3 regions of the Limnobaculum parvum genome follow, and region 2 is predicted to be linked to each of the others. Evidence: predicted binding sites of a transcription regulator. Region 2 holds the regulator's gene; each other region holds the start of a gene.
The links. Region 2 encodes PurR, which represses purine synthesis genes. Its sites were predicted from a motif close to CANGCAAACGTTTGCNTG; they were not measured.
Positions count from the first base shown of each region.

Region 1: HYN51_RS13585 (NCS2 family permease) is a predicted target of PurR. The motif match lies at 2,900-2,917, and genes of this name have one in related genera.
Region 3: purL (phosphoribosylformylglycinamidine synthase) is a predicted target of PurR. The motif match lies at 4,784-4,801, and genes of this name have one in related genera.

Region 1 covers NZ_CP029185.2:3,249,735-3,256,773, forward strand. Annotated here, with positions in the region: gene HYN51_RS13575 (RluA family pseudouridine synthase) at 1-563, opposite strand, end outside; gene HYN51_RS13580 (cold-shock protein) at 752-1,234, shown strand; gene HYN51_RS13585 (NCS2 family permease) at 1,490-2,857, opposite strand; gene HYN51_RS13590 (1,4-dihydroxy-2-naphthoate prenyltransferase) at 3,088-3,414, opposite strand; gene kdpF (K(+)-transporting ATPase subunit F) at 3,740-3,829, shown strand; gene kdpA (potassium-transporting ATPase subunit KdpA) at 3,829-5,505, shown strand; gene kdpB (potassium-transporting ATPase subunit KdpB) at 5,535-7,039, shown strand, end outside.
Region 2 covers NZ_CP029185.2:1,627,015-1,634,053, reverse strand. Annotated here, with positions in the region: gene HYN51_RS06660 (fructosamine kinase family protein) at 1-82, opposite strand, end outside; gene HYN51_RS06655 (YniB family protein) at 289-834, opposite strand; gene cydH (cytochrome bd-I oxidase subunit CydH) at 1,020-1,109, opposite strand; gene purR (HTH-type transcriptional repressor PurR) at 1,405-2,421, shown strand; gene HYN51_RS06640 (hypothetical protein) at 2,662-3,138, shown strand; gene htpX (protease HtpX) at 3,202-4,074, opposite strand; gene prc (carboxy terminal-processing peptidase) at 4,297-6,360, opposite strand; gene proQ (RNA chaperone ProQ) at 6,380-7,039, opposite strand, start outside.
Region 3 covers NZ_CP029185.2:919,918-926,956, forward strand. Annotated here, with positions in the region: gene trxC (thioredoxin TrxC) at 1-86, opposite strand, end outside; gene HYN51_RS03495 (tRNA/rRNA methyltransferase) at 268-1,311, shown strand; gene HYN51_RS03500 (YfhL family 4Fe-4S dicluster ferredoxin) at 1,388-1,648, opposite strand; gene yfhb (phosphatidylglycerophosphatase C) at 1,834-2,475, shown strand; gene tadA (tRNA adenosine(34) deaminase TadA) at 2,525-3,022, shown strand; gene mltF (membrane-bound lytic murein transglycosylase MltF) at 3,038-4,531, opposite strand; gene purL (phosphoribosylformylglycinamidine synthase) at 4,953-7,039, shown strand, end outside.

The sequences.
Region 1 (7,039 bases), 1.6 Mb from region 2:
CCCAAAATAGGGTGACCCAACTGCTGACAGTGAATGCGGAGTTGATGAGTCCGTCCGGTCTCTGGGGTTAACGCTACCCGCGTCAATGGCAGTAACGCCCCGTCTTCCAACTTATGATAAAAGCGCTCAACGACCTGATAGCAAGAACGAGCGGGCTTGCCGTGGATGGCGCAAATTGACATCAGCGGGAACAACGCTGGGTCTTTGGCAATCGCAGCATCTATCACCCCTTCATTGTTGTCCAGATGTCCGCAGAGCAGTGCGCTATACACTTTGGTCACTGTGCGCTGGCTGAACTGTTGGCAGAGGGAAGCATTTATGGCCTTATTACGGGCAATCACCATCAGCCCAGACGTACCAAAATCAAGGCGGTGGACCAGAGTACAGCCGGGGAATATCTGTACCAGACGATGATGCACTGAATCGAGATTTTGCGGATTTTTCCCCGAGAGGCTGAGCAACCCAGCAGGTTTATTGATAAGCACCAGATGATCGTCCTGATAGAGAATCTCTATCTTGTCACGGCACGGCGGGGCAATAAAGGTATCGATAATCTTAGACATCAGGTTACCCAGATGGAGTGTGGGTGCAGATGATAACGAATTTTAAACCGACTGGCGAATCTGGTCATTCCCTACGCATCCCAGAAATTTGTCATCTAGACTTAAACCAAAGACGTAGTCTGCGGAGCAATTGTGCTTTACACTGCGCGTTGCAAAAACTGAGTTAATAAACGATTAAGCAGGCGGTAATGGCGATGAATGGAACGATCACAACGTGGTTTGAAGATAAAGGTTTTGGATTTATCAAAGATGAAAACGGTGATAACCGTTATTTTCATGTGATTAAAGTCGCCAACCCTGAGCTGATTAAGAAAGATGCAGCAGTCACTTTCGAACCCGGCACGAATAACAAAGGTTTGTCAGCTCATTCAGTGAAAGTCGTACCGGAAAGCAAATACATCTATATCGCGGGTGAGCGTCTTAAACTTACATCTATCAAATCTTATCTGGTTTACAGCGAGGAAGTGTCAGCCGATCGCCATATTGATAAAGATAATGTGGTGTTGTCTGTGGGTATACTGATGAATAGTATCAGGCCGAAATCAGCCGTTAAACCTGATGAAATGCGTACGCTGAAAAAACTCGCGATCACCACCTTTCAGGGAACCACGTTAATCTTCTCGGAAGATGAGATAGACGTGGATGCTACGGTGAAGCTGCTCAAGGTCTGAAATAATTCCGACTGCAATAAACCACCCGGTAATGAAATCAGCATAATAGGCGAAAGGGACTAAAAACCCCTTTATCATCTAAAAAACAGAGCACCGCAGGCTATTTGCATCAAAGGAAGAGGAATCTGGAAAGGCAACACTCGGTGCAGATTTGAACACATCGTTCTTACGATCAGAATACCCATTGATGCTGATTAATTAGACTTCGCTGATTTACCCCAGATGCAATAAAACAGCGAAGCCAGTCAAACAGCGTTAGATCGCCCAACCGCCAACGTAGAAAGTGACCAACGCAGCAGCAATTAACACAATACTGATATTCAGCTTTCTCCACTCACCTGAGCAGATACGCCCAATCACCAGCGAGGCGAAGCCCAGCATAATACCGGTTACAATATTGGTAGTTAATACGATAAATACCGCACAAATCAACCCTGCCATCGCATCAACGAAATCGTCAAAGTCCAGACGGGCAACGTTACTCAGCATCAGTAAACCCACATACATTAACGCAGGTGCGGTGGCATAACCCGGTACCAGACCGGCTAACGGAGAGAAAAACAGCAGCAGCAGGAACAGTACACCAACCACCAGCGCCGTTAACCCAGTGCGCCCACCCGCCGCGGTACCGGCAGCTGATTCAATATAGACGGCAGCAGGAGATGCCCCAACCAGACCCGATAACATGCTGCTAACGGAGTCCGTCGTCAGCGCGCGACCACCGTTGATGATCTGCCCCTCTTTATCCAGCAGGTTAGCCTGACCGGCAACAGCACGGATAGTCCCGGTTGCGTCAAACACCGCGGTCATGACTAACGCCAGAATGCTCGGCAGAACCGTCAGTTGAAGGGCGCCCATAATGTCCAGACTGAAAATCAGTGAGGTACCATCTTTTGCCACTAAGGATGGCATCGAGCTCATGCCTTTATAAGTGACCGCCGGATCGAAGATCAAACCTAATACAGAAATCGCAACAATCACCAACAGAATGCCGCCCGGCACTTTCAAACGCTCTAAACCAATAATCACGGCCAAACCAATAAAGGCAATCATCACAGGAAAAGACGAGAAATCACCAAACTGTACCGGTAAACCCGCGCCCGGGTTTTTCACTACTGCACCAATACCGCTGGTCGCAATCATCAGTAGGAAAAGTCCGATACCAATACCGGTACCATGAGCGATACCAATAGGAATATTACGCAGAATCCATGCACGAATACCGGTAGCAGAGATCAGCGTAAACAGTACCCCCATCAGGAACACTGCCCCCAGCACGACAGGAATAGAAAGCCCCTGCCCTAACACCAAGCTAAACGCGGTAAATGCGGTCAGAGAAATAGCACAACCTACCGCCATAGGTAAGTTCGCCCACAGGCCCATGACTAAAGAACCCAACCCCGCAACCAGACAAGTAGCAACAAATACGGTTTCAACCGGAAAACCCGCTTGCCCTAACAGACTCGGAACCACAACGATGGAATAAACCATCGCCAGAAAAGTTGTCAAGCCAGCCAAAACTTCCTGACGGACACTACTGTTCCGAGCAGAAATCTTAAAATAACGGTCAAGAGAACCTTTCTGATCGGAAGAACTCGTGTCCCGATCGTTAACATTCGACATTGGTGATGTCCTCAAAAGGAATAAAAAACAGTATAAATAGTTAAGGCAAACGATTATCTGAGCTTATATACCCCCATTTCAACTTTTATTATCAAATTTTGAGAGATTTTTACGTGGAAGGTAATTTGAGGAAATAAAAACCGCTTATTGTTGCGTTTTTTTATAAAAAAGCAGCAATAAGCGGACTAATAAACGTAGGACGGATAATGACTCTGAATGTTAGCCCAGAGTTAGTGCATCATCGACACACCCAAAAAGAACAGACAAATTAACAAAGGAAGACCTAAAAGTACCAGTTCAATAATTCTGACCACCGGATTAAGCTCCTCACCTTCCGGCAAACGATACAACGCAATGGCATTAGCCAAGACAGCGATAAATGCAATAGAGCCTGCCACAAAAACATCAACCAATACCACGCTTAATGTCCAGCCCAACTCATCACCAGCCAAACCAGATGCAAGCAATTTTTGATGCTGTGACCACTGCCATAGGTATAAGGCAAAAGGAACCAACAGGGATAAGATGCCTAAAATCCAGGAAATGCGTCTTAGCATAGCAAAAACCTTAAATTAGAATAAAAAATGAAATTAACTCAAAAGAAATCAATAATTGCTTAGAATTGGCCCTGTTACTACTGACTCTGAATTCTATGTTGAGAACCCCGCTACTATAACAACTAATAGCCCTTGGGAAATCCCCTGAAATGAGGAATTCGCTCACCACCGCCGCCAAGCCCCTTTCTACATACAGCTAACCTACCGTTATCTTGCTATTTTTATATTATTTTTACGCTTTTCAAATATCTTTTATCAAAATCTTTGCATCCTAACCGCTACCCTTTCTTAAACTACCAATAAATATTCCATTCAGGAAATGATCATGAGCCTAAGCCTTATTGTCGGGGTCATATTTGTTGTACTCCTCCTCGGCTACCTTATTTATGCGCTATTTCATGCGGAGGATTTCTAATGACCATCACTCTGCTACTCACTATCGGCGCATTTCTGGCCATATTAATCATTCTGTCCCTGCCATTAAGCCGCTTACTGGTCCGGCTAATTGACGGAGAGCTCCCTTATAACATCATGCAGATAGAAAAAAAGCTGTGGCGCCTCGGTACCGTTAAGCCGAAAGAGATGACTAAATATCAATATGCTCTCGCCATTGTGGTATTTAATCTCAGCGGGCTTATCTTGCTCTTTGTCTTGCTGATGACTCAAGCATGGCTCCCCCTCAATCCAGAAAAAATGCCCAACCTATCTTGGCATCTCGCGCTGAATACTGCCGTTAGCTTTGTCACTAATACCAACTGGCAGGCCTACAGCGGCGAAAATACCCTTAGCTATTTCAGCCAAATGGTTGGCTTAACGGTGCAAAACTTCTTATCCGCAGCAACCGGCATTGCCGTTGCGCTGGTATTTATCCGCGCCTTTAGCCGCAAATTATCGCCCAGTGTCGGTAATGCCTGGGTCGATTTGACGCGAATTGTTATTTATCTTCTGTTACCGCTCTCTTTGCTGCTGGCGCTATTTTTTGTCAGCCAGGGCGTTCTCCAAAATGTCAGCCCTTACCTTCATCTGACTACATTAGAAGGAGCATCTCAAGTTCTGCCGATGGGGCCAGTTGCTTCACAGGAAGCAATAAAATTATTGGGAACTAACGGCGGTGGATTCTTTGGCGCTAATTCTGCTCACCCATTTGAAAACCCAACCGCACTCAGCAACATGGTACAAATGCTGGCAATACTCCTTATCCCTTGTGCATTGTGTATGGCTTTTGGCCGCGCCGTTGGTGACACCCGCCAAAGTAATGCGCTGCTATGGTGTATGTCGTTAATCTTTATCGTGGCGGTTATTGCAGTTTTTTATGCCGAATTGAATGGCCCTGATTACCTGACGGCCTTAGGATTAAACAACAGCATTAATATGGAGGGGAAAGAGAGCCGTTTTGGTTTAATTGCCTCTGCACTATACGCAGTGGTCACCACGGCAGCTTCATGCGGAGCGGTTAATGCCACGCATGATTCCTTCACCGCACTTGGCGGGATGGTGCCTCTGTGGCTCATGCAAATTGGTGAGGTGATATTTGGCGGCGTTGGTTCAGGACTTTACGGCATGTTGCTGTTTGTTTTGCTGACGGTGTTTGTCTCCGGGTTAATGATTGGCCGTAGCCCCGAGTATTTAGGCAAAAAGATCGAAAGTTTTGAAATAAAAATGACCGCCTTAGCGATACTGGTCACACCAACGCTGGTACTGGTAGGTACTGCACTGGCGGTAAGCGTCGATGCAGGTAAAACTGCGATTCTCAACCCCGGTGCTCACGGTTTTACCGAAATTTTGTATGCCCTATCTTCCGCCGCCAACAATAACGGTAGCGCTTTTGCCGGACTTAGCGTCAATACCCCATTCTATAACCTGCTACTGGCGCTGGTGATGCTAGCGGGCCGTTTTGGCGTCATTGTACCAGTACTCGCCATTGCCGGGTCACTGGCAGAAAAGAAACAGCAACCGACCAGCAGTGGAACATTGCCCACTCACGGCCCCATCTTTATCTGCCTGTTAATTGGCACCATTTTGCTGGTCGGCGCGCTGACTTTTGTTCCAGCACTAGCTCTGGGGCCGGTTGCTGAATATCTTCAGTTTTAATTCCGCAGATAAATCAAAGAGAAATCATTATGACTCGTCAACACAACACATTATTTGCGGCCAAACTGGTACGGCAATCGCTGAAGGAAGCGGTAAAAAAACTGGATCCCCGCATTCAATGGCGTAATCCCGTGATGTTTGTGGTCTATTTGGGTAGCCTGATAGCCACAGTCATCTGGCTGGCGATCCTCGCGGGTGCCGCTGACGGAAATGCCCTCTTTACCGGCAATATTGCCCTATGGCTGTGGTTTACCGTGCTGTTTGCCAATTTGGCTGAAGCGCTGGCTGAAGGCCGTAGCAAAGCACAGGCAGAAAGCCTAAAAGGCGTGAAAAAAACCAGTTGGGCGACCCGATTATCGGAACCTCATCCTGACGCATCTTCTGAACAAGTCACCTCAGAACAATTACAAAAAGGGGATATCGTGCTGGTTAAAGCCGGGGAAACTATTCCCTGTGATGGGGAGATCCTTGAGGGGGGTGCATCCGTTGATGAAAGTGCTATCACCGGTGAGTCTGCCCCGGTGATTCGCGAAGCGGGCGGTGACTTCTCCTCCGTTACCGGAGGTACCCGATTGCTGTCTGACTGGTTAATGATTCGCAGTACCGTCAATCAGGGAGAAACCTTCCTTGATAGAATGATCGCCATGGTTGAGGGCGCAAAACGGCGTAAAACCCCCAATGAAGTCGCACTAAGCATTTTGCTGATTGCATTAACCATCGTATTTTTAGTGGCAACGGTCACTATCCTGCCATTTTCTATCTTCAGCGTTGAAAACAGCCATTCGGGAACGGCGGTTGGGATTATTACCCTGATTGCGCTATTAGTTTGCCTGATCCCTACCACCATTAGCGGTTTACTGTCTGCTATTGGCGTTGCCGGAATGAGCCGAATGCTGGAAGCCAATGTTATCGCCACCAGCGGCCGTGCCGTTGAAGCCGCTGGTGATGTCGATGTTTTACTGCTAGATAAAACCGGAACGATCACGCTGGGGAACCGTCAGGCATCCGAATTTTTACCGGCCCCCGGAGTCAATGAAAAAGCCTTGGCCGATGCCGCCCAGCTCGCCTCACTGGCGGATGAAACACCAGAAGGCCGCAGTATTGTGATACTGGCAAAACAGCGCTTTAATCTGCGTGAACGAGATATCAGCAGCCTGAATGCCTCTTTTATTCCTTTCTCGGCTCAAACCCGAATGAGCGGCGTTAATATTCAAGATAGAAAAATACGCAAAGGCGCCGTTGATGCCATTCGTAACTATATGCAGTCCAATCATGTGGCTTTTCCTGCTGAGGTCAACGAACTGGTAGAGCGAGTGGCTCGTACTGGTGGGACGCCGTTAGTCGTGGCGGATAACCTCACCGTTTTAGGTGTTGTGGCCCTGAAAGATATTGTCAAAGGCGGCATCAAAGAGCGTTTCGCCCAGTTACGACTGATGGGAATAAAAACCGTGATGATCACCGGTGACAATCATCTGACCGCCGGTGCCATTGCCGCAGAAGCCGGTGTAGATGATTTTCTCTCGGAGGCAACGCC
Region 2 (7,039 bases):
CTCCTGACAGTTCCTCCTTTTCAGTGATTGTATAAGTCTCACCCAGATACTCACTTAATAAACGGCTGACGGATTGCCACATGACATCACCCCAAGGCTATGATCAAGATAGATTCAGGTTAACCTTTTGATTCCAGCGAAACTTCGATCCAATGCACAGCTTTGGTGTAAAAAGATCGCTAAAGGCTGATATTCATATTGCAGGCCATAGGAGACCCAAAGATTAACCTACAGAGCCGGTATAACTACCGGTCTGCAGTATTAAGCGTAGAAGGCAATGCAGGATTATTAAAGCCGGTTGATCATATACAGGATGATATAGATAAAAATACCCCAGAAGATCGGTGAAACATACAACTGTCCATATTGTGCAAAGATCGAGGTATTGGGTATAGAGATCAACTTCTCCAACTCCGCGAATGAGCGCGCTTCATCACCATTCATCGCTTCCAGTATCGCTCTTTCTCTGACAGCTTCTTTCACGTTATACACGCGTTTAGCTAAACGTGCGCCGGAAGCCTGTAATGCCAAACCGACAAACATCAGTAGGAAGATCACAATAAACCATACACTACCGCTAGCAAACCAATTGCTAATATTCGGTACTGGGGAATTAGCCCAAAAATACTCAACGAATGAGGTGTACTGACGAACAATTTTGATAATGACCTGCAGAAAATCCATAATCGTCGCTGTCATTTCTTGCATGTTAGCTTTAGGTACAACCAGATACTTCAGCACAGAGATAATTGTTGAAATGAATGCCGGAATAAAAATAACGATCCCTGCAATACGTTTAATCAACGCAACTGTACTGGCCTGTTGGTGAGTCATTCTGCCTCCATGTTGAAACACCGATTTTTTATCAAATCAATTACAAAAAAAATCATGTTCCAGTTTAAAGGAACATAATCTGACAATTTCCAAGAAAAGTGATACTCCATTGACCAGCAACGATACTTAACACCCATCAGGAAGTATAAAGCTCGATACATATAATGAACCGAGCTTTTAATATATTAGTGTGTTACCGCAATCAAGCTATAAGTAACGATAACAAATAGAGCAAAAACTACTGTGCTTAACGCCCATTTTAATTCAGCAGACATTCTTTTTCCTTTACATAAACGTGATTAGACACGGAATCATTGTAAGGCGCTTAACAAAAATGTATACCCAAAAGCGATTTTTCCATGATATCTCTTGGACTTTTGTATCAGATACGCCAAAATCCACCGCTTGTTATCACTGAAAGGCATATGTGCCACCAGCAGTGATGGTTAAAGGAATTCTACACCGTTTTGCTTTTAATGTGTAATGTGTTGGTTATCACTAAAAGCAAACGTTAACATATCAGCTTACACTGTACTTGATACCAGTATAAGCTCAGGAGTGCTCTGTTTCATGGCAACTATAAAAGATGTGGCTAAACACGCGGGGGTTTCAACGACCACGGTCTCCCACGTTATTAATAAAACGCGTTTTGTCGCCGAAGATACTAAAACAGCCGTCTGGGCGGCCATTAAAGAGCTTAGCTATTCACCCAGCGCCGTTGCCCGTAGTCTTAAGGTGAATAACACCAAAACCATTGGCCTGCTGGCAACCGCCAGCGGTTCACCGTATTTTGCTGAAGTTATCCAAGCAGTGGAAGAAGCCTGTTATAAAAAAGGCTATACGCTGATTCTGTGCAACACGCAAAACGATTTAGAAAAACAGCAGGCTTATCTTGCTATGTTGGCACAAAAACGGGTTGATGGCCTGTTAGTGATGTGTTCTGAGTATCATCCCCCACTACTTTCGCTTCTGGAAAATTATCACGCCATTCCCATGATGGTGATGGACTGGAATAAACACAAAGGCTTTACTGATAATATTGAAGATAACGGTTTTCATGGCGGTTATCTGGCTGCTCGTTACCTGATAGAGCGAGGACATCGCGAAATCTCAACGATAACGGGTCAATTAAATGAATTTACCGGCCGTGAGCGCCATAAAGGTTTTCTCCATGCCTTGAAAGAAGCCCATATCGATATCCTCCCTGAGTGGATTATCGAGGCGGACTTTCAACCACAGGCAGGCTACGATGGCATGGTATCGCTTATCAATCTGAAGAAGCGCCCTACTGCGTTATTCTGCGGCGGAGATGTCATCGCGATGGGTGCGTTATGTGCTGCCGGAGATATGGGGGTTCGTGTACCAGAAGATATTTCGGTTATTGGCTATGACAATATTCGCCATACCCGTTTCTATAATCCACCGCTAACCACCATTCAACAGCCTAAAGAGAGCTTGGCTGTCATGGCGTTAGATATGTTATTAGATCGGATTATCAATAAGCGCGAAGCGTCCCACTCCATTGAACTACATCCTGAACTGATTGAACGAAAATCCGTGACTGATGGCCCCTATCTGAAGAAATAGTCATCGCTGAACTTTGCTCCAGAATCAATCATCATCATTTGTAATGGTTTTGGAGCTAGTTCTCCCCAAGTTTTCAGTCAGTTATCCTCCCTCGGTCCCGATAACATACCGGCTAGTTTGATTCAGCTTGGATATCGACCTATATTTTAATAGATATGTTATCAGGTACAGGATTTAAATCCCCCATTCAGAGTCTAATAAAAACATACATGCAGGCTTTGAATCACAAGTGGTCATATTATGATATTTTCAACATTGCCCTATCGTTTTCGTCCCCTGCTTTCTGGGATCCTTTTTGCCACTATTGGTATGACATTATCTGCCTGCGCTTTTATGCCCCCTCATGTTGCGATGAGTTCCATTGAGCTTAGCGTGACGGATAAAGCCAATGATGGTAAGCCATTAAATGTCGATTTTGTTGCTGTTCGCAGCGAGAAACTGGTGCAAAAGATTGAAGCTCTCACGGCCAGTCAGTGGTTTGAGCAGAAACAACAGATACTAAAAGAGAACCCCGGCAATTTGATAGTATGGCCGGTGAAAATGTTGCCCGGTTCGCAAATCACCGTGAAAGATGTCCCCATCTCCGGAAAACCGGCTGACTCTCTGATTCTGTTTGCCGGGTATAAGAGTAAAGGTGCTCATCGCTTAGTGCTGAATGATATTCGCCATCCTAAGTTGGAATTACGGGATGATGATGTATATCTGTTCGATGATTAAAAGAGGGTTAAAACACAGGGAGCCACAAGGCTCCCTGTTTCATCATAAATACTCAATGCTCTATTACTTCAGGTAGCTACCTGCACGTAATGCTTCGATACGCTTGTCTAACGGTGGATGGGACAAAAACAGCTCACTAAAGGTTTTTGACTTACCGTTGATGCAAAATGCCGTCATGGTAGAGCTTTCCTGCGGCTCATGACTGGTTTTCAAGCGCTGCAGTGCTGCAATCATCTTCTCTTTACCAACCAGATTAGCCGAGCCAGCATCCGCCTTAAACTCTCGATGACGAGAGAACCACATAGTAATGATGCTGGCTAAAATACCGAATACCAGTTCCAGTACCATAGAAACGGCAAAATAGATCATGGAGTTACCCGACGAACTTTCGTTACCGCGATTCATAAAGCCTGCTGCTACCTGAGCAATCAAACGTGAAGCAAAAATTACGAAGGTGTTTACCACACCTTGAATCAGGGTCATGGTAACCATATCACCGTTAGCAACATGGCTAATCTCATGAGCCAGAACCGCTTCAGCTTCATCACGACTCATGTTTTGTAATAAACCTGTACTAACGGCAACCAAAGATGCGTTTCGTCTGGCTCCCGTTGCAAATGCGTTAATGTCGGGTGCCTGATAAATGGCAACCTGTGGCATTGCAATACCCGCCTGTTGTGACTGATGTCTAACGGTTTCAACTAACCAACGTTCCGCTTCATTGGCAGGTTGTTCAATCACCTGACCACCAACAGAACGCAACGCCATCCATTTTGACATCAGCAACGAGACGAATGCACCTCCAAAACCAAACAAACCCGCCATGATCAGCAGGCCCTGAGCGCTTCGCCCCTGAATGCCTGTCAAACTTAGCACGATTCCAAAAACCACCATAACGGCGAGGTTTGTTAATAAAAATAACGCTATACGCATCATAAAATGATAGTTTCCTCAGAAAAATAAAAAATGTTCCTACCCGACAGATCTTATGGGCTAATATTCAAAATTCAAGCCTAAACAACACCCACAGAGCAATTAGATCATAACTTTACAATGGCAGATGATTAACCTCACATTTATCCCCTGCATACCAATTCTAACGAGGATAAAAAAGGCGCTCAAAGAGCGCCTTCCTTTCATTTGCTAATTAAAATGTTGCTATTTAATCTTTTTCTCTGTCTCCACAGGGGTTGCTGGAGTAGCATCATTCTTTTCTAAATCAGCCAAATCTACTGCGATCAATACCGTCTCATCCAGATAAGGATCGGCGTCCTTATAGTCTTTTGGTAAGTCTTCCAGCGATTTCAACTTGCTCTTGCCTTCACGTTCCAAGCGGTCGTTGATACGTTTTAAACGAATCGCATCATCTTCACTGCTCTCTTTTTCGCGTTTCGCGTAGTTCAGTGAAATTGTAGAACGCTTATCTTTATTGGCCTTATAGCGTGCAATATCCTGCATGATGAACTGGAACTCTGGATCTTTAGCAATCCGCTCATCATAGTTCTTCTTCAAGGTCGGAATATAGCGAGATTCGTCACCTAACAGGGTGTATGTTGCTTTATCTACACTGTCCCACGGTAGCGCATTATCTTCAAAACTTTCACCGGTTTCTACCGGATCAATCCCCGTAGGCATGATGATATCTGGCGTTACCCCTTTGCGCTGAGTACTACCACCGTTAATACGGTAGAACTTTTGAATGGTGTACTGTACTGAACCCAGCTCTGGCCAGTCAGGGCGCAGCATTTGATCATAAATACGGTTTAATGCGCGATGCTGTTGTACCGTACCTTTACCAAAGGTGGGTTCTCCAACGATCAGTGCCCGACCATAGTCTTGCATTGCTGCGGCGAAAATTTCCGATGCTGAGGCACTAAAGCGATCGACTAACACCACCAAGGGGCCTTTGTAGTAAACAATGTCATCGGTATCACTATCTTCGCGAATTTTTCCATTATTATCACGAACCTGCACCACAGGACCGCTTGGAATAAACAACCCAGAAAGAGACACCGCTTCGGTTAATGCCCCACCACCATTCGTACGTAGATCAATAATAATGCTGTCGACGTTTTGCTTGGTCAGTTTCTGTAATTGTGTTTTAACGTCTTCGGTCAAGCCAACGTAGAAACCGGGAATATCCAGTACGCCAACCTTCTTTTTACCCATGGTCTTCAGCGTCATCTTAACGGCGCGATCTTCCAAGCGAATACGTTCGCGCGTCAGGACAACCGTCTTCGATTTCGCCCCTTTAGCCGCAGGTAAAATCTCAAGGCGAACCTTACTACCTTTAGGTCCTTTAATTAATGCAACCACATCATCCAGACGCCAACCGATAACATCAACCATTGGCTTATCCTGCTGGCCTACGCCAACAATTTTATCACCAACTGCAATTGATTTGCTCTTAGCCGCAGGTCCACCGGCAACCAGAGAATTGATTTGCGTATAGTCATCTTCCATCTGTAATACGGCACCGATACCTTCTAAAGAAAGGCTCATTTCCGTATTAAACTGCTCGGTGTTTCGAGGAGAAAGATAGCTGGTATGCGGATCAATTTCACGGGCAAAGGCATTAATGAACGACTGGAAGACGTCTTCACTTTTCGCCTGACTTAAACGCTTAATGGCTGACTGATAGCGCTTGGTCAGAATATCTTTGATTTCTGGCCACTCTTTACCCGCCAACTTAAGGTTGAGTTCATCATATTTGACTTTTTCGAACCAAAGTTTATCCAGCTCTTCTTCGCTAGTTGGCCAAGGCGCTTTACTGCGATCGACTTCAATCGCGTCATCGCCGTCAAACGTCATCGGCTTATCCAACAACGTTAACGCATAGGTTAAACGCTCAAAACGACGTTTCTGTGCATAGTTGTAGAGGTCATAAGCCGTATCTAATTGACCGGACTTCAGTTCATCATCTAGTTTAGTCGTTTTATCAGCAAATTTAGATATATCAGAAACCAACAGAACATTATGGCTAAAATCCAATACGTTCAGATAACGATTAAAAATCTTCTCTGAAAATGCATCATCGAGATCGAACTGACGATAGTGTGAACGTGTAAAACGCGCGGTTACCCGTTCACTAACCGTCGCATGCTGCCCTTCTTGTTTTAAAACAGGCAGTTGATCGACACGGGTTATCGTCGTTTCCTTAGCATAACTTAATCCTGCTAGAAATAAGCTTGCAATGGCCGTTAACCGGATTAAGTTACTCATGCTCTGGCTGACCTCCAACTTAAAACTGTAAATGCTCTGCTCGAACCAGCATAGCTAAACCTGAAGCGAGTTGCACCCGAACGCCATCTTTAGCAATTTCGAGAACGGTTGCATCCATAGCGCTCTGCCCTGCACGTACTTTGACATTTTGCCCGGTTTTAAGCGCAGCAATATCAGCAACAGAAGCTGGACGGAATTTTTCAGTCACTTTAACCGCAGGTTCTGTGGTCGTAGCACGTGTCGGAGCCGGTTTTGCCTTCGCTTTTGGTTGAGACGATGGCTGAGCCGTTTTGCTATCCGATGTCGCTTTTCTAGCGGCAGGACGAGGACGGCGAGCCTGAGGAGCGTCTCCTGATTCCTTACGCTGTGCTGCACGCTGAGCCTGAACTCGGGCTTTCGCCTCTTCCAGTTGCTTACGTGCATGCTCCACGTGCTGTTCTTCCAGCAGGCCACAGTCCGCACCATCTAAATCAACACGTTGAGCATTTAATTTTAGACCGTGCAGATAACGCCAACTGGACGTATATAAGCGTAACGCAGTACGTAGTTGTGTTTTACTGAATAAGGTCTCTTCAGGCAGTCGGGTTACAACATCCTGAAAGATTCCAATTTTCAGCGGCCTTGCTTCACCCTCAAGGGTAAAACAAAGCGGGAATTTTTCTGCCAGAAAGGCAATCAC
Region 3 (7,039 bases), 710 kb from region 2:
CCACAGCGGCCACATTTTGCATCTTCCTGAACGCGATCTTCAGGGATTCGATTTGTAGTCAGACAAGAAGGACAAAGGGTATTCATGCTGTTACCTCAGTGAAATTAAACATCGATTTCACTTATTATGTACAACTGGTTAACTATCAACAATGTGATTTCGTCGATAGTTACAATAGATTTAGACTTTTGGCAGATGATAGTGGCTTACCGACATAACATCAGGTAATCTGCGCGCCGGATGCGATGTGGAAGTGGAGATATAGGTATGAATGACTCTTTTAGCGGTAAGAACGGCAAAGTTAAAGTAATGTACGTCCGCGGTGACGACGACAAAGATGATAAGAACAACCGTCGCTCAGATAAAAAGCGCCCGGCAAACAGAAGTAATGAGCGGGGCGATAAAAATGCACGTTGGGGAGATAAAGATCTTCCGCATCGTCCGGTCCGTAGTGCTAATGAAAAACCACCTCGTTCCCCATGGCAGGCGAAGCTGCAAGACGTCAGCGAGCCGGAGCCTTTTGATCATGGCGGAATCAGCGGCAAGAGCCATATCGATCCAGCTCAACTGCGTCGTCAGCGTGACGAAGAGACCAAAGTGTATGGCGAAAATGCTTGTCAGGCACTGTTCCAGAGCCGTCCTGATGCTATCGTTCGTGCCTATTTTGTTCAGTCGGTTACACCTAGATTCCGAGAAGCGCTGCGCTGGATGGCTGCTAACCGCAAAGCCTATCATGTAGTTGATGAAGATGAGCTTATTCGCGTTTCTGGTACTGAGCATCACGGCGGTGTTTGTTTCCTGATTAAGAAACGCGGAGGTTTAACCGTAGCGGACTATTTAGCTAAAGCAGGGAAAAGCGATTGTGTACTGGCGTTAGAAAACGTAGGTAATCCGCATAATCTGGGCGGTATGATGCGTTCTTGTGCTCATTTTGGTGTTAAGGGCGTTCTGTTACGCGATCCGGGTATGCTTGAGTCCGGTGCAGCAATTCGTACCGCAGAAGGTGGTGCAGAACATTTAACCGCTATCGGTATTGATGATTTCCCTCAAGCGTTAGATATGTTCCGTCGGGCGGGTTACACCATTGTGACTACATCCAGCCATAAAGGAACGCCACTACCAGAGGCAGTTCTGCCAGCGAAAACGGTATTAGTGTTGGGTGAAGAACGTGATGGTCTGTCAGATGTAACCATGAAACAAAGCGATATAAGCGTGTCGATTACGGGAACAGGTAATGTCGAAAGCTTGAACGTCTCCGTGGCTACCGGTATTTTACTGGCAGAGTGGTGGCGCCAAAACGCTTCCCGCTAATAGAATAGCGACAAATACCAAGATCAAAAAAGAGCGCATAGCGCTCTTTTTTACTGCCGATAGAGATATTGATAATTTAGAGTTTATCGGCATGATGTAGCAGCACGAACTTATCCCACAGTTGTTCATTACTCTCTTTATGTGCTGGGTCATGAATAATCGTGTTATCAATCGGACAGACTTTCATGCAGGTTGGCTCATCATAATGGCCGATACATTCAGTACAAAGGTCAGGATTTATTTCATAAATCTCAGCACCCATTGCAATTGCTTGATTTGGACACTCTGGTTCGCACATGTCACAGTTGATGCATTTTTTTGTGATCAGTAAAGCCATACCATATATCTCTTAAGTTCGAGCGGGGGATTATACGCTTGCCCTACGTTGATACCAATGGTTTATTCTTTTTTTTCCGCGAAAAAAAGTGCATTAAACGGTATACTCACTTCACATGTTGCTGAATAGCTGGATGTTCGCGGGCAATAGCCCCTGCTTTTAGCCAAGATATTTTAGGAGTCAATGTGTCAGATAATCAATCACAGAAGAGGAACGTATTTTTCGATCTGGATGGGACATTGCACCAGCAGGATCTCTTTGGCAGTTTTCTTCGTTATATGATTCGTCGCTTGCCCGCCAATTTGATTATTCTGATACCTTTGTTACCGGTGATTATTTTAGGGTTGCTGATCAGCGGGCGTAATAGCCGTTGGCCAATGAGTTTGATGTTATGGGCTATAACCGCAGGACAAAACGAAGCCCGGTTGAGCTGGCTGGAACAGCAGTTTATTCAGAATTTTCGGCAAGATGTCGTACCGTTTCCCGTCGTTCAGGGGCGTTTAGCTGAATATCTGAATGATGAGAACACACAAGTATGGTTACTTACGGGGTCACCTCAGCGTCTGGTTGAAGAGGCTTATGCGGACTCTTTCTTTCTTGGGAAGGTTAATCTGGTGGGTAGCCAAATGGCTAGTCGTTATGGTGGTTGGGTTATTGATTCGCGCTGTTTAGGCAAACAGAAGGTCGTTGAACTAGAACAGCGTTTGGGTAAGCCGCTGTCACTATACAGTGGCTACAGCGACAGTATTCAAGACGATCCTGTGCTTGCCTGTTGCCAACATCGCTGGCGGGTTGATGGTCAGGGCAATCTTAAAGAGCTGGAGTAGCCATCGGTAACGATGGTCGTGATTCATATAAAAGGTAGAGTTAATGATGATGACGCATTACAGTGACGAAGACTGGATGCGCTATGCGCTGGAACTAGCTGAACGGGCCGACAGCGAAGGAGAAATCCCGGTTGGCGCAGTATTAGTTCAAGATAATCGGGTGATTGCTGAAGGTTGGAATCGTCCTATTGGTACCCACAATCCAACGGCCCATGCAGAGATTATGGTGTTACAGCAGGGCGGATTAGTACTGCAAAACTATCGGCTGTTAAATACCACGCTGTATGTCACATTAGAACCCTGTGTGATGTGTGCAGGAGCAATGGTACACAGCCGTATTCAGCGTGTGGTATATGGCGCTAGTGATTTAAAAACCGGCGCAGCCGGCTCTCTGATGGATATTTTGGGGCACCCCGGAATGAATCACCATGTTGAGGTGACCGCCGGCATATTGGCGGAAGAGTGCTCTGCAAGATTGAGTGACTTTTTTAAACGCAGACGAGAACAGATTAAGTTACAAAAAATGCTGCGACAGGGGCTCTGTTAATGACCACATCAACAGTCAGTTTTGTTCCTGAGGTATTGGCTGCTTGACTTGAAATTGATTGGGTTTAATTGCAGGATAAGATTTTCCCAGTTCAACCTCTTGCTCTGTTGTTTGTTGTGCTTTAGCCAATTGGCGATCTTTTTCCTGCAAATAGCCTTCAAGACTAAGCTGATAGCGCCGAATATTCTCAACAAACTGATAGGCTTGATAGCCACGCGCATAGCCATAGCGAGTTTTACTGTAATATTGTTTTTGCGTCAGCATAGTCAGGCGCTTTTTAACGTCCACCCAACTGTCCGGATTCCCTCCTTGTTGTGCCGTCAGGCTTCTGGCATCGAGCATATGGGCATATCCCATATTATAGGCAATCAGAGCAAACCAGATTTTTTCTTCTTCAGAAACGCTATCCGGAATTTTTTCCATCAGCTGCTCCAGATAAATCAGTCCTCCTCGGATGCTTTGTTCAGGATCCAGACGGTCGGTAACACCCAATGAGTCAGCGGTACTTCGGGTCAGCATCATAATACCGCGTACACCCGTTGCTGAGGTTGCGGTTGGGTTCCAGTGGGATTCCTGATAGGCAATGGCTGCGGCCAGACGCCAATCTATCCCTTTTGCATATTTCTCGAATAAAGGATTCAGATTGGGAAGCGTGTTCTCAATAGCATTCAAAAAGGTTTGGGTGTCGACATAATCAAATTCACCAACATGGCCCAGATATTTCTCTTCCAGTTTTGCCAGAGAACCATCTTCATTAATTTGATTGAAGAAGTTCAGCATGGCTGCGTCTAGGCTGTTATCCTCAGTTTTACGCACGTACCACATTACCGGCTCTTCTTCCGTGATGTCGAAGGCAACAGCCAGATTAGGATAAACTCGCTGGATCATGGCAATAGTGACCGAGTCGGCGATGGTATAATCCAATTTACCATCGGCTACCTGCTTTAACAGATCAACGGGAGAATCGGATGGGGTTGCATCCCAACTAAGGTTTGGATATTTGCTTTTTTTAAGCTGATGCAATGTAGAAATGCTGGCAGCACCTGCCACGACCGTTAACCGACCTTTAATATTGGCCAGTGATTGAGGTTTTGGCGTATTTTGGCGATAAACCAACTGTTGTGAAACAGAATAGTAGGCTGGGCCTACATTCAGGTTTTTCATACGATCAGGGTTAAAGATCAGCCCTGCCGCTAGCATATCGGTTTCACCACTTTCTAGCTGAGTAAACAGGCTGCTAACGTTGTGTTCGGTTTCAATATTTAATTTAACACCAATATACTCGGCAAATAACTTAGCCAACTCATAGTCAAGACCGTCAATTCCGGTACTACTTTGATAGTAGTAGGGAGTAACGTTGAGAGTGGCGACATTGAGTACGCCTCGTTGCTTAATTTTCTGTAATTGGGTGTTGTTATCGCCGCGCCATTGGAGCGTTGGCCACATGGCCAACGCCAGTAGCAGTGTTACAACACCAATAAACAGATAGTTAATCTTTAATGGCTTCAAATAACGTTCTCTAAATCAAGTGAATTTTTTGCTGAATACGAATAGAGTTAAACATTCATGGGCTTTGAAATCACTCTAGTTTGGGTTATCTCGTACAGCTGCTTATCGTTTGATAATAAATGGAATTCTCAGTTAATTTCACATCAGGAAAAGGATAAGCCTGAATTTATAGACAGGCATTCTGCTTAACTAAAGGCAACATAGCAAACACTATGTTTCATTGGATTCGTTATTCGGGCTAAAAATAATAGCTACGCAAACGGTTTCGTCATTGCGTTTGATTCTCTATAATAGGCGCAGTTTTTTCCGCTTAAGCCTTAGAGGTCATCACAATAGGCGATTTTCCGGGGTGTTAATGAAGGTAAAACCGGTTGTGATGAAAGTACCTATTGTGATGGCCTCTTTAGACCAGAGAAATTCTATTATGGAAATTTTGCGTGGTTCTCCTGCGTTATCTGCTTTTCGTATCAATAAGTTACTGACAGTTTGTCAGAGTCTCCACCTGCCGATTGGCGACATTTATGCTGAATATGTGCACTTTGCGGACTTGATCACACCATTGTCAGAAGATGGGCTGACGAAGTTAAAACGGTTGCTGAAATATGGTCCATCACTGGCAGAACATGAACCACACGGTCGATTGTTACTGGTGACGCCAAGACCAGGAACCATCTCACCCTGGGCATCAAAAGCGACAGATATTGCACATAACTGCGGGTTGTCACAGATCCACCGTTTGGAGCGAGGTATAGCCTACTATATTCAGGCTGAAAATCTTTCTGAGTCGCAATGGCATATTTTGTCCGGTTTACTACACGATCGGATGATGGAATGCGTGTTTACGGAGCCTCAGCAGGCGCAAGCGTTGTTTTCTCAGCATCAGCCAGCCCCATTTGTGGTGGTTGATGTACTCACCGAAGGTCGAGAGGCGTTGGAGAAGGCTAATGAAAAGCTGGGGCTGGCATTGGCACCTGATGAAATTGACTATCTGCTGGATGCCTTTACTGGCTTACAGCGCAATCCAACTGATATTGAACTGTATATGTTCGCTCAGGCCAACTCTGAGCACTGTCGGCATAAAATTTTTAATGCCGACTGGGTGATTGATGGTAAAACACAGCCAAAATCGCTGTTTAAAATGATTAAGAATACCTATGAGCAGACGCCGGATTACGTTTTGTCTGCTTATAAAGATAATGCCGCAGTCATGGAAGGCTCAGAGGTTGGGCGCTTCTTTGCTAAACCTGACAGTGGCGTTTATGACTACCATCAGGAAGCCGCTCATATTCTGATGAAGGTAGAAACTCACAACCACCCAACAGCCATTTCACCGTGGCCAGGCGCGGCAACAGGTTCTGGCGGTGAGATTCGTGATGAGGGGGCGACCGGTCGCGGCGCTAAACCCAAAGCGGGGCTGGTTGGTTTTTCGGTTTCAAACCTGCGTATTCCTGGTTTTGAACAACCATGGGAACAAGACTTCGGTAAACCAGATCGTATTGTTAACGCGCTGGATATTATGACCGACGGGCCGCTGGGCGGCGCTGCTTTTAATAACGAATTTGGTCGGCCTGCATTATTGGGTTATTTCCGTACTTATGAGGCGCGAGTGAACAGCCATAATGGCTTAGAGCTACGCGGTTACCATAAGCCCATTATGTTAGCTGGGGGCATTGGTAACATTCGCGCCGATCACGTACAAAAGGGTGAAATTACCGTTGGCGCCAAACTGATCGTGCTGGGTGGGCCAGCGATGAATATCGGTCTTGGTGGTGGCGCGGCTTCTTCAATGGCGTCTGGCCAGTCTGATGCAGATCTGGATTTTGCTTCAGTACAGCGTGATAACCCGGAAATGGAGCGTCGCTGTCAGGAAGTGATAGACCGTTGTTGGCAGTTAGGTGATGACAACCCGATTCTGTTTATTCATGACGTTGGTGCCGGTGGTTTATCCAATGCGATGCCTGAATTAGTCAGCGATGGAAATCGTGGCGGTAAGTTTGAACTACGCGATATTCTCAATGATGAACCAGGAATGAGCCCGTTAGAGGTTTGGTGTAACGAATCTCAGGAACGTTATGTTCTGGCGGTAGCGCCAGAAAAATTAGCGTTATTTGAGAGCCTGTGCCACCGTGAGCGCGCGCCTTATACCGTGATTGGTGAAGCAACGAAAGAGAAACACCTTACCCTTCACGATCGTCATTTCGACAATGACCCTATCAATCTACCGTTAGACCTCCTGTTGGGTAAAACACCGAAAATGGTTCGGGATGTCAAAACCTTGAATACCCGGTCTCAACCGCTAGCAAAAGCAGATATTTCACTGGAAGAAGCAGTTAATCGCGTATTGCATTTGCCAACGGTGGCAGAGAAAACCTTCTTGATCACCATCGGTGATCGCTCAGTAACCGGTATGGTTGCCCGTGACCAAATGGTTGGCCCGTGGCAAATTCCGGTTGCGGATTGTGCTGTGACCACCGCCAGCTATGACAGCTACTATGGTGAAGCCATGTC